2 regions of the Bradyrhizobium sp. LCT2 genome follow, and region 2 is predicted to be linked to the other one. Evidence: riboswitches for the same ligand, from Rfam matches in the RefSeq annotation. Region 2 holds a riboswitch; the other holds the start of a gene.

Region 1 (8,648 bases), 2.7 Mb from region 2:
CGAGATCGCCATCGTCAATCCGCGCGTGGTCGCAAGCTTCATGGAGACGCGCGCGGCGGTCTGCGAATATGACGCCAGGCGCGACCATCTGACGCTGACGGTCGGCAGCCAGGGCAGCCATCGTCTGCGCGACATCCTCTGCCAGAACGTGCTGAACATCCCGACCGAGAAGATGCGGGTGATCTGCCCCGACGTCGGCGGCGGCTTCGGCACAAAACTGTTTCCGTACCGCGAATACGCCCTGATGGCGGTTGCCGCGCGGCAACTGAAGAAGGCGGTGAAATGGGCAGCCGACCGCTCCGAGCATTTCATGGGCGACGCGCAGGGCCGCGACAACGTCACCACCGCGAAGATGGCGCTGACTGAAGACGGCAAGTTCCTCGCGATGGATTGCGACTTGATGGGCGACATGGGCGCGTATCTGTCGACCTTCGGGCCCTATATCCCGCATGGCGGCGCTGGCATGCTGCCGGGCCTCTACGACATCCAGGCCTTCCACTGCCGGGTGCGCACCATCTTCACCCACAGCGTGCCGGTCGATGCCTATCGCGGCGCGGGCCGGCCCGAGGCGGCCTATGTCATCGAGCGCCTCGTGGACGCGTGCGCGCGAAAACTCGACATGACGCCGGACGCCATCCGCCGCAAGAACTTCATCCAGCCAAAGGCGCTGCCGTACAAGACGGCCACGGGCAAGGTCTATGACTCCGGCGACTTCGCCGCGCATCTGAAGCGCGCCATGGAGATCGCCGAGTGGAAGGAGTTTCCCAAGCGCGCCAAGGCGGCCAAGAAGCAGGGGCTCATTCGCGGCATCGGCCTTGCGAGCTATGTCGAGATTTGCGGCGTGATGGGTGAGGAGACGGCCAACGTCCGCCTCGATCCCAATGGCGACGTCACTGTCCTGATCGGCACGCAGTCGAGCGGACAGGGGCACCAGACCGCCTATGCGCAGATCGTCGCCGAGCAGTTCGGCGTGGCGCCGGAGCGCGTCCACGTCCGTCAGGGCGATACCGACGAGATCGCGACCGGTCTCGGCACCGGCGGCTCGGCTTCGATCCCGTCAGGCGGCGTCAGCGTCGAGCGCGCCACGCGCGAGCTCGGACAAAAGCTGAAGGAGATCGCGGCGCAGGCGCTGGAAGCCAGCGCCGGCGATCTCGAGATATCGGAGGGCGTGTTGCGCATCGCCGGCACCGACCGTTCGATCTCGTTCGCCGATCTCGCCAAGCGGCCGGGCGCCGATCCGTCGAAGCTGAACGGCAGCGCCACCTTCGCCAGCGCCGACGGCACCTATCCCAACGGCACCCATGTCGCGGAGGTCGAGATCGATCCGGCGACCGGCATCATCAAGATCGTCAACTACGTGATCGTCGACGATTTCGGCAAGACGCTCAACCCGCTGCTGCTCGCCGGGCAGGTGCATGGCGGCGCCATGCAGGGCATCGGCCAGGCCTTGATGGAGCAGGTGGTCTACGGCGCCGGCGACGGCCAGCTGATCACCGCGACCTTCATGGACTACGCGCTACCGCGGGCGGCTGATGGTCCGGACTTCGTGTTCGAGACCGCCAACGTTCCATGCAAGACCAATCCCATGGGCGTGAAGGGGGCGGGCGAGGCCGGCGCGATCGGCTCCTGTCCGGCCGTCGTCAACGCCATCGTCGACGGGCTCTGGCGCGAGTACAAGATCGACCACATCGACATGCCGGCGACCCCGGAACGGGTGTGGATCGCCATCAGCGAGCACCGTCGCCGTCACAGCCTCTAGCCACAATCCTGCCGCGCGGGAATAAACGCCCCGCGCGGGGTTCTATCCATGGATGGATCGCGACTCCCGTGAAGCGGGTGGCGGGTCCAATCCCAAGGCATCTGCGAGTCGGAGAAACTAACCAATGAAACGGACGATGATTGTCGTGACGACCCTGCTATTGGGCGCGGGCGCCGTGATGGCGCAGCAGGAGGTCGCGGTTCAACAGGATAATCTGATGCGCTCGCAGGCCAAGAGCCTCTATACGGTCATCCTGAAGATGACCAAGGGCGATATCCCCTACGACCAGAAGGCCGCCGATGAGGCGATCGCCAATCTCGAGACCGACGTCGCCAAGATCGCCAAGACCTTCGAGGTCAATCCCAAGCAGGACGTGGTGAACGCGACCTACGGGGCATCGCCGAAGGTCTGGAAGAACAAGGCCGATTTCGACTCCAAGATCCCGCCGGTGCAGAAGGCGATCGCGCAGGTCAAGGGCAAGATCACCGACGTCGCGAGCCTCAAGGCCGCCTATACCGCGATCAACGATCGTTGCACCGACTGCCACGAGACGTATCGGCTGAAGTTGAAGTAGCCACCTCACTCTTTTCCACGCTCGACCTCGAAGCCCGGATGAGCGCAGCGATATCCGGGAAGGTGACCCCGCATGTCGCTTCGCTCATGCGGCTCCGAGCGTTGCCTCAACCGGCACGGCCTGCGGGAACCGGTAGTTGCTGCAGGTCCGCAGGTCGGCTAGACTGTGCTTTACGAAGAGTCTCCGTGCTCATTCGTCCTATCGCGCGACTGGCGAGCTAACGTGGAATCGACCACGGTGAAGCGCGAAGGGTTCGAAACGCCGATCGCCTGGGCACCAATCTGCTGGAAAAACAGCGTGTTGAGGAGCCCGAGCATGCCGTCGTTTCGCAACGAACTGTCCATCAACGATCAAGAGATCGCCGCCGCCCTTGCGGGGGAAGAGCGCCGCCAACAGGACGGCGTCGAGCTGATTCCGTCCGAGAATTACACCTACCCGGAGGTGCTTGAGCTGCTCGGATCGGTCTTCACCAATAAATATTCCGAGGGATATCCGGGACGCAGATACTACGGCGGCCAGCAGTATACGGACGAAATCGAGCGCCTCGCACGCGAGCGGGCTTGCTCGCTTTTTCGTGCCGAGCACGCCAACGTTCAGCCTCTTTCCGGATCACCGATGAATCAGGCCGTCTATCTCGGCCTGTTGGAGCCCGGCGACACCATTCTCGCCATGGACCTGTCCCATGGCGGTCATCTCACCCACGGCGCGCCGGTATCCCACATGGGGCGTTTGTTCAACTTCATTCGCTACAAGACGGCCCCGTCAAACGGCGGCGCGATAGATTTCGACGAATTGCGCGCGATTGCGCGTGAAGCGCGTCCGAAGATGGTGTTGTGCGGTTACAGCTCCTATCCGCGCGACCTGGACTATGCGGCATTCAAGAGTATTGCCGACGAAGTTGGCGCGCTCACGATGGCTGACGTGAGCCACTATGGCGGATTGGTTGCCGCGAATGTCATGCGCAATCCGCTTGATGCCGGCTTCGACGTCATGACGACGACATCCCACAAGACACTGCGCGGCCCCCGGGGCGGGATCATCCTGTGCCGGAAAGAAAATGCCGGTCGGATCGATGCTTCCGTATTTCCCGGTTTGCAGGGCGGACCTCACATGAACGTCGTGGCCGGGATTGCCGTGACGCTCAAGAAGGCGGCGACCTCGGATTTCCAGGTTTACGCGCGGCAGGTTTTGCGCAACGCGAAGGTTCTTGCCGGCGCGCTGATGGAGCGCGGGATGAAGCTGGTCACGGACGGAACGGACAATCACATGATGGTCGTCGATACGGCAGCGTCCGTCGGACTGGACGGGCGGGCCGCCGAGGATGTGCTTGATGCCATAGCCATCACCACGAACAAGCAAGTGATTCCGGACGATCCGCGCCCGCCGCTCAGGCCGAGCGGTATTCGCCTTGGGACACCGGCGGCGACTACGCGTGGCATGGGAGAGCCCGAAATGCGTCGTATCGGCGAGTTCATTGCGGCGGCTCTGCAGGCGAACGGCAACGATGTGGTCGTCGCGCGCCTCAGGTCAGAGTGCGTCGAGATGTGCCGGGCTTTTCCTGTTCCAGGCGTGATGTCCAGAGCTAATTCTGTTGCCAAGACCTGACGGATCGTTGTGAGAGTGGTTATCTTCGGTCGAGCCGCCGCGGCGTTGATTCGACCTGCTGGATGCCGGCGCATCTCGCTCCCGATTGCCTCACGATGTTTGGAGTTCCAACGCGCGGCGCGGATCCTAGTCAACAGCGAGACTGGCCATGGTAAAACCCTTTCCGTCGAAGACCCACATCGGCAACCATATGCTGCATCCGGAAACGCTGATGCTGACCTATGGCTATGATCCGCAGCTGTCGGAAGGCGCCATCAAGCCGCCGGTGTTCCTGACCTCGACCTTCGTGTTCAGGACCGCCGAGGACGGGCAGGACTTCTTCGATTTCGTCGCCGGCCGGCGCGAGCCGCCGGAGGGGATGGGCGCGGGCCTGGTCTATTCGCGCTTCAACCACCCCAACAGCGAGATCGTCGAGGACAGGCTCGCGGTCTATGAGCGCACCGAGAGCTGCGCGCTGTTCTCCTCCGGCATGGCGGCCATCGCAACCACGATCCTCGCCTTCGTGCGCCCCGGCGACGTCATCCTGCACTCCCAGCCGCTCTATGGCGGGACGGAAACCCTGCTGACCAACACGCTTGCCCGCCTGTCGATCGGCGCCGTCGGCTTTGCCGACGGCATCGACGAGGCGGCGGTCAAGCAGGCCTCGGAGGAGGCGATGGGCAAGGGCCGGGTTTCGATGATCCTGATCGAGACCCCGGCCAACCCGACCAATGGCCTCGTCGACGTCGCGATGATCCGCCGCATCGCCGACGCGATCGGAAAGGCCCAGGGGCATACGCCGATCATCGCCTGCGACAATACGCTGCTCGGGCCGGTGTTTCAGCGGCCGATCGAGCACGGCGCGGACCTTTCGCTGTACTCGCTGACCAAATATGTCGGCGGTCACTCCGACCTGATCGCGGGCGCCGCGCTCGGCGCGAAGGCGATCATGAAGGGCATCAAGGCGCTGCGCGGCGCCATCGGCACCCAGCTCGATCCGCATTCCTGCTGGATGATCAACCGCTCGCTCGAGACGCTGAGCCTGCGCATGGAAAAAGCCGATGCGAATGCGCGCCTCGTGGCGGCTTATTTGCGCGATCATCCCAAGGTGGCCAAGGTCCACTATCTCGGTCATCACGAGGAGGCATCGCCGGCGGGGCGTGTGTTTGCGAGGCAGTGCCTGGGGGCGGGATCGACGTTCTCGTTCGACATCGCCGGCGGCAAGGAGGCCGCGGTCAAATTCCTCAACGCGCTGCAAATCCTCAAGCTGGCGGTGAGCCTCGGCGGCACGGAGTCGCTGGCCAGCCTGCCGGCGACGATGACCCATTCCGGCGTTCCCGCCGACATCCGCCAGAAGATCGGCGTGCTCGATTCCACGATCCGGTTGTCGATCGGCATCGAGAACCCGTCGGATCTGATCGCGGACCTCGCCCAGGCGCTGAACGCGGCTTGAGCGGGGGGATCAAAGCGGATTGGACGCGCGGCATGCCGACATGATCGCGGCGGCAGCCTCGTTGCTCTGCGCGCCCGAGAGCTGCCGCACGAGGCAGACGTAATAGCCCTTGCTGGATGCGTTCAACAGGGAATCGCCGTTGACGACGAGCCAGTTGCAGGCGGAGCGGATGTACTGCACGGCAAGGGGCGATCGTGTATCGCGGATTGCGGACAGCTCGCATTGAGCCTGCTTTTCCATGTCGCTCTGCGCGAGCACCGGTCCGAAGAAGCAAAGAAGCGCTCCGGCGGCGACGAGGCCTGGCACAACGTGCCACGGCGCCCGCGCCGATCTTCTGATGCCGGCGTCGCCGGGCCGATCGAGAACGCTGGAAACGAGCCGCACGGTGCCACTCTGGAGATTGGTGAGGCCGAAGTTTACGGCGGAACGCGCGAGGCTGGCAAGGCACGAGGTCCGGACATTCCCGCACGTTAAGGTCCTCGCCCGAATCGAAAAGGCCGGACGCTCCCTCCTTGCGTCCGGCCTTTCCGCGACGAAGCCGCGTTTTCGCTTACTTCGTCACCTGGCCGCGGATCTCGCCGCCCGGATTCGCCGCCGTGTGGATGTTGACGTAGAGCTTGCCGGCCAGCAGATCGGCGGCCTGCGCGTCGGTCAGCGTCGCAGAGCCCTCGACCGGGCTCGACGTCGCATTCGGGATCGCGATCGCTACGCCGGCGTTCTTGCCGGCCTCGGCGGGCCCGTGGAAATGAGCGGCGGTGGCGGGGCCGGAGAGGCCGGAATAGGTCACCTTCCAGGAGAGCTTCTTGCTGGCGGCGTCATAGTCGAGATCGGCCGTTCCGGTGCCGCTGGTGGTGGTGGCGGGCACCTCGGACTTGCCGTCCAGCGTCGCCTTCAGTTTCTCCGCGCTGGCCGGGGCGGCGAACGCGACGGCAGCTCCGAGTGCCAGCGTGGCAAAAATTGCTTTGTTCATGGGTCTCTCCCTGTTGACGTCTGATTGCGGTCAACTTGCAAACAGTGCGCGCAGGAGTTTATTCCCGGATCAAGCTCAAACCATCTAAATTATTCGTGGCTGGAGCGGCCACCGGCGAATCCGTAAGTTCGGCCGATCTCCATGGGATACCTCGATGCTGCGACGAACAATTCTTGTCATGCTGATCGCTGCCGTTGCAGGCTTCGGCGTCTATTGGTGGTTGACGGCGCCGGCCGCATCGGCCGTGCCGTTGCCATCCCGGGCGCCGGATCCTGCCAACGGGCAGGAGATCTTCAATGCCGGCGGATGCTCCTCCTGCCATGCGGTGCCCAACCAGCCCGACCGCTTGCGGCTCGGCGGGGGCCTGGCGCTCGGCTCGCCATTCGGCACGTTCTACGTGCCCAACATTTCCCCCGATGCCGCCGACGGCATCGGGCGCTGGAGCGAGACCGAATTCGTCAGCGCCGTGATGCGCGGCGTGTCGCCCGAGGGCCAGCACTACTTCCCGGCATTTCCCTACACGTCCTATCATCTGGCGAAGGTGGAGGACGTTCGCGATCTCTTCGCCTATCTGAAGACGCTGCCGCCGGTGTCCGGCAGGGTGCGCGACCATGACCTGCCGTTTCCCTTCAACATCCGCCGCAATGTCGGCATCTGGAAATTGCTGTTCATGCAGAGCGGGCCGTTCGTCGCGGACGCGACGCACTCGCCGCAATGGAATCGCGGCGCCTATCTCGTCAACGGCTTCGGCCATTGCGCGGAGTGTCACAGCCCGCGCAATCTGCTCGGCGGCATCATCACCGCGCAGCGTTTCGCCGGCGGGCCCAATCCGGAAGGCGAGGGGTGGGTGCCGAACATCACGCAAAAGGGCATCGGCGAATGGAGCGTGAAGGATATCGCCAATTTCCTGAAGACCGGCGAATTGCCCGAGGGCGACAGCGCCGGCGGCGCGATGGCGCGCGTGATCAAGAACACCTCGCAATTGTCGGATGAGGACATTGCGGCGATGGCGGATTACCTCAAGTCGCTGCCGCCGGTGGACGGACCGCCGCGCCCGAAACGCAAGGATGCTGGTTAGAGGCTAGCTCGCGCCGAACGCCTTGAAGGTGATGATGGTGAGCGTGTCCTGGATGCCGGGCAGCACCTGCACCTTTTCGTTGATGAAGTGGCCGATGTCGGTGTCCTTGTCGACGTAGAACTTCACCAGTAGGTCGTAATGGCCGGCCGTGGAGTAGATCTCGGAGGCGATCTCGGCTTCGGCGAGCGCATTGGCGACCGTGTAGGACTGGCCGAGCTTGCATTTGATCTGGACGAAAAAGGGAACCATTGCAGTCACTCCGAAGGCATATCTGGCGGCTAATAGGCCAAAACCGGGGGGGCTTGGCAAGCGAACTTGCCGCCTCGCGGCTGCCCGAGGGATTGGTCCTGGCCAAGCCCCTCTACAAGGCCGTCTAGGAGGGCAGGGGCGCGCCGGCAAACGCCTCCCTCAGCCGCCGGGCCAGCTCGGCATTGCGATAGGGCTTGGTCAGGACGATCGATTGCGCGTGCGCGCGGCCCTGCTCGACCAGGGTCTCCAGGGCATAGCCGGAGGAGAACACGACAGGCAGTCCGGGCCGGATGCGCCGGGCCTGGTCGGCGAGCTCCCAGCCGCTCATTCCGCCGGGCATCACGATGTCGGTGAACAACAGGTCGATGGCCGGGTTGGTGCGAAGCTGCTGCAAGGCCTCCTTGCCGTTGACGGCCGCGACCACGCGATATCCCAGCGCCTCCACGCGCAGCGTGACGGAGGAGCGGACGAACGGATCGTCCTCGGCGACCAGGATCGTTTCGTGCCCCCGGGGCGCAGCCTCCTCGCGCGCCTCGATGTCGGCGAGCGACTGCTCGCCGCCGGCATGCGGCAGGTAGATGCGGACCGTCGTGCCGAGGCCCGGCTCGCTGTAGATCGAGACGTGTCCGCCTGATTGCTTGGCGAAGCCGTAGACATGCTGAGGCCGAGGCCCGAGCCCTTGCCGACCTCCTTGGTGGTGAAGAACGGCTCGAAGGCGCGCTCGATGACGTCAGGCGTCATGCCCTCGCCGTCATCGGTGATCGAGATCAGGGCGTAGCTGCCGGACTCCACCTCCGGATGCTGGACGCGATAGTGCTCGTCGATCGCGGTGAGCTCGGTACTGAGGGTGAGATGCCCGCCCGCCGGCATGGCGTCCTGCGCGTTGAGCGCGAGATTGAGCACGGCGGATTCGAGCTGGGCGCGGTCGGCGAAGGCGAGGATGGAGCCGGCGCCGAACGCCGTCGTGATCTCGATGTTTTC
Region 2 (8,648 bases):
CCGACCCGGACGCCAGGCGACGCTGGCCCTGGAAGGCCGTGAATGTCCTCTGCATTGAAATCATTGCCATATCCCGATGACGTTGATCATTTAATACCCGGGTAAATTATCGGCGTCAATATACCCGGGTTAAAATATCCGTCCGGATGGCTCGACATTGCGTTCCCGGGCTGGCACGTACGCGGCGAACAGACCACGCCTAGCCTGGGGATCCCGCCGATGCTGACCGTCCATCACCTCAACAATTCCCGCTCGCAGCGCGTGCTGTGGCTGCTCGAGGAGTTGGGCGTGCCCTACGAGATCGTGCGCTATCAGCGCCAGCCCGACATGCGCGCGCCGAAGGAGCTGCGCGCGATCCATCCGCTCGGCAAGTCGCCCGTCATCACCGACAACGGCAACACCATCGCCGAGTCAGGCGCGATCATCGAATATCTCATCGCCACCTACGGCAACGGCCGGCTGATCCCGCCGCCGAACACGCCGGAGCGACTGCGCTTCACCTACTGGCTGCACTATGCGGAAGGCTCGGCGATGCAGCCGCTGCTGCTCAAGCTGCTGTTCACGCTGATGCCGAAGCGTGCGCCGGCGCTGCTTCGTCCGCTGGTGCGCAAGGTCTCGAACCAGGCGCTTACCGCGCTGGTCAATCCGCAGCTCAAGCAGCACATGGATTACTGGGAAGGCGAGCTTGCGAAGAGCGAGTGGTTCGCCGGCAACGAGTTCACTGCAGCCGACATCCAGATGAGCTTTCCGCTCGAAGCCGCGCAAGCGCGCGGCGGGCTGGAGCAGGGCCATCCCAGGGCGATGGCGTTCCTGGAGCGCATCCATGCGCGGCCGGCCTACGCCAGAGCGCTGGAAAAAGGCGGGCCGTACCAGGTGGGGCGGTAGTTAGTTCCTGTCATTCCGGGATGGTGCGAAGCACCAGACCCGGAATCTCGAGATTCCGGGTTCACGCTTCGCGTGCCCCGGAATGACAGCCTTCCACTAATCCGCGTGCAGCACGCGACCGCGCGTCTCCGGCAGCGCGAAGGCGGCGATGAAGAACAGCGCGTAGGCTACCACCGCAAACATCGCGATTGCGTTCGCAAGCGACGTCGTCGCCGACAGCGCACCGACGAGGAACGGAAACAGCGCGCCGATGCCGCGGCCGAAATTGTAGCAAAAGCCCTGGCCGGAGCCGCGCAGCCGCGTCGGATAGAGCTCAGTCAGGAACGCGCCGATCCCCGAGAAATAGCCCGAGGCGAAAAAGCCGAGCGGGAAGCCAAGCACCCACAGGATCTCGTTGGTCAGCGGCAGCTGCGTATAGAGCAGCACCACGGCCATGGCCCCGAGCGAGAAGATCAGGAACAGATTGCGCCGTCCGATCCGGTCGGCGAGCCAGGCGCCGGTGAGATAGCCGATGAATGAGCCGATGATCAGCGTCGAGAGATATCCGGTCGAGCCGACGATCGACAGATGCCGCTCCTTGGTCAGGAATTGCGGTACCCAGAAGGTGACGGCGTAGTAGCCGCCCTGGCAACCCGTCGCCATCAGCGACGCCAGGATCGTGGTCTTCACCATCGGGAAGGTGAAGATCTCCCAAAGCTTCGGATGACTGCCCGTTTCCGCATGCCTGGCACGGGCCTCGGCTGCGATCTCCGGCTCGGTGACGGAACGGCGGATGTAGAACACCAAGAGCGCCGGCAGCGCGCCGATCACGAACATCCAGCGCCAGGCCGTCTCGGCCGGCAGAAGCGAGAACAGGATCGCCTGCGACAGCACGGCGAGACCCCAGCCGACCGCCCAGCCCGACTGCACCGAGCCGACCGCGCGCCCGCGATATTGCGGCCGGATCGCCTCGCCCATCAGCACGGCGCCCGCCGCCCACTCGCCGCCGAAGCCGAGGCCGAGCACGGCGCGTGCAATCAGGAGCTGGTCGAAATTCTGCACGACGGCACAGACCAGCGAGAAGAACGAGAACCAGATGATGGTGATCTGGAGCGTCCTGACTCGTCCGATATGGTCGGAGAGGTAGCCGCCGAGCCAGCCGCCGATCGCAGAGGCCAGCAGCGTCACGGTGCCGGCGAGACCCGCCGAGGCCGCATCGACCTTCCACAGCGCGATGATGGTGCCGATCACCAGCGGATAGATCATGAAGTCCATGCCGTCGAGCGCCCAGCCCGCCGCGCAGGCCCAGAACGTCCGCCGCTCCGGCGCGTTCATGTCGCGATAGAAGGCGAGAAGGCTGGTGTCCTCGATCTCGGCGCGTTCGATGCGCTGGTTCGGATCGGCTGTGGTCATGTGTGTTTCCCCGGCAGTTTCTTGAAGTTGCGCGGTGGTAGCACGCGCAGCAGCGGGCGCAAGCCGGCGCCCGCTTCCGTGCCATGCGGCGGACGAGTTACTGCCCTGCCGCCTCTGCGCCGCGTGTGCGCGGATCGGGTGCGCCGAGGGGGCCATTCGGTGTCACCGCGATCGAATTGGCGGAAGTCTGTCCCATCGGCTCGACGATGGGATGGTCCATCGCCTTCAGCTCGAACAGGACATCGTCGGGAAAGCCGCGCTCGACGCGCACCTCGTCCGGCAGCCATTGATGGTGCAGCCGCGGTGTGGCAACGGCGGCGGCCACATCCATTTTGTAATCGAGCACGTTCACGATCACCTGGAGCACGGTGGAGATGATCCGGCTGCCGCCGGGCGAACCCGTCACCAGCACCGGTTTGCCGTCTTTCAGCACGATGGTCGGCGACATCGACGACAACGGTCGCTTGCCGGGCCCTGGCAGGTTGGCCTCGAAGCCGACAAGGCCGTAGGCGTTGGACGCGCCGACCGCCGCGGTGAAATCGTCGAGCTCGTTGTTGAGCAGCACGCCGGTACCCTCGGCGACGAGACCGACGCCATAGCTGAAGTTCAGCGTGTATGTATTGCTGACGGCGTTGCCGCGGCTGTCGACGACGGAGAAATGCGTGGTGTTGCTGCCCTCGCGCGGCGAGGCGGCGGCGGAGACCAGCTGCTTCGACGGCGTGGCGCGGCTGGTGGAGATGCCCGCGCGCAGCTTGGCGGCGTAGTCCTTTGCCGTGAGGGTCTCGATCGGCGCATTGACGAAGGCGGGATCGCCGAGATAGCGCGCGCGGTCTGCATAGGCACGCTTCATGGCCTCGATCAGGAGATGCAGCGATGCCGGCGATCCCTGCTTGAGGTCGGCAAGCTGAAAGCCTTCGAGGATATTGAGGGTCTCCACCAGCACCACGCCGCCGGAGGAAGGCAGCGGCATCGACACGATGTCGTAGCCGCGATAAGTGCCGCGCACCGGCGTGCGGATCACCGCCTGATAGGTTTTCAGATCGGCTGGCGTCATGATGCCGCCCGCCTCGGACACGGCCTTGGCGAGTTTGTCCGCGACCGCGCCCTCATAGAAGCCGCGTGGTCCCTGCGCGGCGACGGCCGCCAGCGTATCGGCAAGGTCGCCCTGCACCAGCCTGTCGCCGTCACTGAGCGGCGCGCCATCGGGGCGCGAGAAGATCCTGGCCGCGGAAGGCCAGCGTGTCAGCCGCCGGTGCCAGCCCGGGAGCGTGTCGGCGATGTCGTCGCTGACGACGAAGCCGTCGCGGGCGAGCGCGATCGCGGGCTCGAGCAATTGCGCCAGCGTGAACTGGCCCGAGCCATATTTTTCCAATGCCAGGGCAAGGCCTGCGACGGTTCCGGGCACGCCGATGCCGAGCGCGGAATCGCGCGACTTCGCAATGTCGGGCTTGCCGTCGGGGCCGAGGAAGATTTGCGGCGTGGTCGCTGCCGGCGCGGTCTCGCGATAGTCGATCGCGATGTCCTCGTTGCGCTCGGCGGAATGGATCATCATGAAGCCGCCGCCGCCGATATTGCCGGCGCGCGGATAGGTCACCGCCATCGCAAAGCCGGTCGCGACCGCGGCATCGACGGCATTGCCGCCGCGTCGCAGGATATCGGCGCCGACCTGCGCCGATATCTTTTCCTGCGCCACCACCATGCCGTGCTCGGCTGCAACGGCATGCACCGTGTCGAGCGCCGGCGGGACATAGCCCCGCCGCGCATCCTGCGCGGTCGCAGATGCCAGACAAAGCGCCAGAGTGGCCAGGAAGGCGAAAAACGTCCGCCGGGTCGAAAATGACGACATCATCAAATTTCCGCCGGGTCCTCGGGACAGTTCACACGCGTCGCTTATGCTATACGGTTTGCCCCAAGACAGGCAAAACTGTTCGTGATGAGGACTGCGTGATGACGACGATCGCCTCGGATGCGCGCATGGCCGGCGTGCTGCGGACCTATCCGCCGCGCGCCGCTGTCATCAGCTGGATCTTTTTCGACTGGGCTGCGCAGCCTTATTTCACGCTGATCACGACCTTCGTGTTCGCGCCCTATTTCGCCACCAGCATCGCGCCAGATGCTGCCACAGGCCAATCGCTGTGGGGCTTTGCGATGGCGGCTGCGGGCCTCGCCATCGCGCTGATGTCGCCGGTGCTGGGGGCCATCGCGGATGCCTCGGGCCGCAGGAAACCATGGATCGCGGGGTTCGGCACGCTGCTGGTGCTGGCGTCCTGCACGCTGTGGATCGGCAAGCCCGGCGATCCCTCAGTCATTCCGCCCCTGCTCACCGCGGTCGCGCTCGCCAGCGTCGGCGCGGAATTCGCCACCCTCTTCAACAACGCGATGATGCCGACCCTGGTGCCGCCGGAGCGAATCGGCCGGCTCTCCGGCACCGGCTGGGCTACGGGTTACATCGGCGGCATCGTCAGCCTGATCATCGTGCTCGGCTTGCTCGCTGCGAATCCCGAGACCGGACGCACGCTGCTCGGCTTTGCGCCGCTGTTCGGGCTCGATCCGGCCAGCCATCAGGGAGATCGCGCCGCCGGACCGCTGACCGGGGTGTGGTTCATCATCTTCGTGACCCCGATGTTCCTGTTCACGCCGGACTATCCGGCGAAGCGGCCGGTGCGCGAGGCGCTACGCAAAGGCCTGTCGGAGCTGAAGCAATCGATCAGGAGTTTGCCGCAGCAGAAATCGCTCGCGGCGTTCCTGCTCGCCAACATGATCTACACCGACGGCCTGGTGTCGCTGTTCGCATTCGGCGGCATCTACGCCGCCGGCACCTTCGGCTGGCACACGATCCAGATCGGCACCTTCGGAATCATGCTCGCCATCGCCGGCGCGTTCGGCGCCTGGCTCGGCGGCAAGCTGGACGATCATCTCGGGCCGAAGCGCGTCATCGCCGGCAGCATGCTGATTCTGCTGCTGTCGGTGGCGGCGATCCTTCTGGTCGACAAGGACAGCGTGCTGTTCGTCAAGGTCGCGGCCCCCCAGCCGGGCGCGCCCCTGTTCTCGAGCGCGGCCGAACGCGCCTATCTCGTGCTGGGCTGCCTGATCGGCGCCGCCGGCGGTCCGCTTCAGGCTGCCTCGCGCACGTTGCTGATCCGCCTCGCGCCAAAGGATCGCATCGCGCAGTATTTCGGCCTGTTCGCGCTGACCGGGAAAGTGACGTCCTTCATCGGCCCACTGCTGATCGGCATGATCACGGCGGTGACGGCCAGCCAGAAGGCCGGCATGGCCGTGCTGGTGGTGTTCTTCGTCGCGGGACTGGGGCTGTTGATGCGGGTGCGGGAGTAGCTTCCCGCCGTCATTCCGGGGCATCGCGGAGCGATGAACCCGGAATCCAGAAGTTGTCGCGCGAGATTCTCAGGTGCGCAATTGCGCACCAGAGTTCGCGCTGCGCGCGCCCCGGAATGACGGCGAAATCAGTGCCTGAAATGCCGCGTTCCCGTGAACACCATGGCGATGCCGTGCTCGTCGGCGGCCTTGATCACCTCGTCGTCGCGCATGGAGCCGCCGGGCTGCACAACGGCGGTAGCGCCGGCCTCGATGCAGGCGAGCATGCCGTCGGCGAACGGGAAGAACGCATCCGAGGCCACCACCGAGCCCTTGGTGAGCGGCTCGGCGAGCTTCAGCTCAGCCGCCGCATCCTGCGCCTTGCGCGCCGCGATGCGGGCTGAATCGACCCGGCTCATCTGGCCCGCGCCGATGCCGACGGTAGCGAGATCCTTGGCGTAGATGATGGTGTTGGACTTGACGTGCTTGGCCACCCGGAACGCGAACTTGAGGTCGCGCATCTCGGCGTCCGTGGGCGCACGCTTGGTCACCACCTTGAACGTCATGTCGTCGACCACGGCGTTGTCGCGGCTCTGCACGAGCAGGCCGCCGGCCACCGTCTTGGCGGTGAGGCCCGGCGCGCGCGGGTCGGGCAGGCTGCCCGCGAGCAGCAGGCGGAGGTTCTTGCGCGCGCCGATGATCGCGATCGCTTCCTCGCTGGCGTCGGGCGCGATGATCACCTCGGTGAAGATCTTCGTGATCTCGCGCGCGGTGTCGGCGTCGAGCGCGCGGTTCATCGCGATGATGCCGCCGAACGCCGAGGTCGAATCGCAGGCGAGCGCTTTGCGATAGGCGCTGACGAGGTCGGAGCCCTCAGCGACGCCGCAGGGATTGGCGTGCTTGACGATGACGCAGGCCGCGGTGCGCTTGGCGTCAAACTCGCCGATGCACTCGTATGCCGCATCGGTGTCGTTGATGTTGTTGTAGGAGAGCTCCTTGCCCTGCAGCTGCCGTGCGGTCGAGACGCCCGGGCGCTTGTCGGGAGTCGCATAGAATGCCGCGGTCTGGTGCGGGTTCTCGCCGTAGCGCAGCGACTGGATCAATTTGCCGCCGAAGGCGCGGAAATCAGGTGCGTCGATCTTGAGCTGCCGGTTGAACCAGTTCGAGATCGCGGCGTCGTAGGCCGCGGTGCGCGCATAGGCCTTCGCGGCAAGCCGCCGGCGCAGCTTCAGCGTGGTTGCGCCCTTGTTGGCGGCGAGCTCGTCGAGCACCGCCTTGTAGTCCTCGGCCTCGACCACCACGGCGACGTCGTCATGGTTCTTGGCGGCGGCGCGGATCATCGCGGGGCCGCCGATGTCGATGTTCTCGATGCAATCCTCGAAGCCCGCGCCTTTGTCCACGGTCGCCTCGAACGGATAGAGATTGACGACGAGCAGATCGATCGGCGCGATGCCGTGCGCCTTCATCGCATCCGCATGGTCCTTGTTGTCGCGGATCGCGAGCAGGCCGCCATGCACCTTCGGATGCAGCGTCTTGACGCGGCCGTCCATCATCTCGGGGAAGCCGGTCAGCTCGGAAACGTCCTTCACCTTGAGGCCGGCCGCGGCGATCGCCTTGGCGGTGCCGCCGGTCGAAACCAGTTCGACGTCATGGGCGGCAAGCGCCTTGGCGAATTCGATCAGGCCGGTCTTGTCGGAGACGGAAAGCAGGGCACGGGTGACGCGGCGGGGATGGTCAGTCATGAGCAAGATCCTCTGTCTTAAGGAGTGTCTATGCCCAGGCGCGCGGCGTCTTAAGTCCCGCGCTTCCCGATGGTGCTCCATCCAAGGTCGCCAGTCGCGCGAGCGAGCGCTCGATAGCAGCTTTCGGCCGTTTTCACAACGATGAGATGGGGCCGAATCGTGCGCATTTACAGCGGAAGTTCCGGCTCGCGGCGGGCGTTGCGGCGGGCATTGGTGACAGCGGGCGAAGCGGTGGAGCGGACAAAGCTCCAGCGGAGCGAGGGCGCCTGGCGGGCATCCTGCCGGACCACGATCTGCGCGGTGCGGCGCGGGCCGTCATTGCCGGCCAGGAACACGCTGTCCTCGAGATCGACCTTGTCGTCGAGCGCCTCGAAGGTCCAGACGTCGCGGTTCGGCAGCACCAGCATGACGCCGCGGGCATCCGACAGCCGGCTCGCCTTCACCGCCGGATGCAGATGGAAGCGGACCGCGAAATCGGCATCCGCACCCTTGAAACGTCCGCCTTGCGGCGGCGACAGCGTGTCCTCGCCGTCGATGCGCGCGCCGTCATTGGCGATCATCAGGACGCGGCGATGGATCGCGCCGAATTTGGCGAGATAGCCGTCATGCGACGTCGTGAGCAGCGTGCCGTTCTGAACGACCTCGCGATAGCTCTCGACCTCGACCGGGCCGCTGGTGACGGGCGAGCCATGCAACAGCCGCTTCATCGCCGACATCTCCACGAACTGGCATGAAGAGGTGTCGTGATAGGTCAGCGTCGAATGCGCCGCCGTGCTGCGCGCGAACGGCCGCCAATTGTCGCGGCCCGTGGTCGGCATCCCGCAATTGGTGACGATGCGGCTGATGCCGGAGGACAATTCGAACGACAGGCAGCCGGCATGGGCGTCGTGGCTGACGCCGGCCGGCGGTGGCGGCCCGGTGTCGATGATCAGCGTGGTCTGGCCGGCATCGAGGCGCTGGAAGCCGGTATGCGGCATGTTCGCCATTGGCGCGCCGTGGGTGTCGTCATAGGCGAGCAGCGTGGCGAGCAGGTCCGAGGGCGTTGCGCTCATGCCGTTGAACAGCGCGAAATTGCCGTCGCCGTGCCGGAAGAAGCGCAGCATCGGCATCATGCGGTCGATCGCGTTGAGCAGCGCCGGCGGCGGCGCGATGTTGCGCGCGGCAAAGGTCTGCCGCAGCGGCAAGAGGTCGATCAGGAGCTCGATCAGCGCGCCCGGATTGCGGGAGATGTGTCCGCCGTCGGGCAGGATCTGCCGCTGCAACTCGTCCGAAAGTTTTTTCGAGGCGCTGCGGATATGGCGCGCCTGGTTGGCGAGG

What was found. A riboswitch is a leader RNA that binds a small molecule or an ion and turns the genes downstream of it on or off. The one in region 2 is predicted to bind ZMP and ZTP.
Region 1: linked by a shared signal. The riboswitch ahead of glyA (serine hydroxymethyltransferase) and the one ahead of purH (bifunctional phosphoribosylaminoimidazolecarboxamide formyltransferase/IMP cyclohydrolase) in region 2 are both predicted to bind ZMP and ZTP.

What each region holds. Positions count from the first base shown of each region.
Region 1 is NZ_CP034432.1:3,691,824-3,700,471, forward strand. Features, by position in the region: gene EI171_RS17785 (xanthine dehydrogenase family protein molybdopterin-binding subunit) at 1-1,759, shown strand, start outside; gene EI171_RS17790 (cytochrome c) at 1,884-2,333, shown strand; ZMP/ZTP riboswitch at 2,529-2,615, shown strand; gene glyA (serine hydroxymethyltransferase) at 2,649-3,938, shown strand; gene EI171_RS17800 (cystathionine gamma-synthase family protein) at 4,087-5,370, shown strand; gene EI171_RS17805 (VF_A0006 family four-cysteine protein) at 5,380-5,754, opposite strand; gene EI171_RS17810 (CHRD domain-containing protein) at 5,921-6,340, opposite strand; gene EI171_RS17815 (cytochrome c) at 6,495-7,418, shown strand; gene EI171_RS17820 (Lrp/AsnC family transcriptional regulator) at 7,422-7,667, opposite strand; gene EI171_RS45735 (response regulator) at 7,792-8,112, opposite strand; gene EI171_RS17825 (nitrogen regulation protein NR(II)) at 8,007-8,648, opposite strand, start outside.
Region 2 is NZ_CP034432.1:988,585-997,232, reverse strand. Features, by position in the region: gene EI171_RS05425 (DUF2239 family protein) at 1-70, opposite strand, end outside; gene EI171_RS05420 (glutathione S-transferase family protein) at 220-885, shown strand; gene EI171_RS05415 (MFS transporter) at 982-2,277, opposite strand; gene ggt (gamma-glutamyltransferase) at 2,375-4,126, opposite strand; gene EI171_RS05405 (MFS transporter) at 4,225-5,610, shown strand; gene purH (bifunctional phosphoribosylaminoimidazolecarboxamide formyltransferase/IMP cyclohydrolase) at 5,739-7,331, opposite strand; ZMP/ZTP riboswitch at 7,357-7,439, opposite strand; gene EI171_RS05395 (heparinase II/III family protein) at 7,499-8,648, opposite strand, start outside.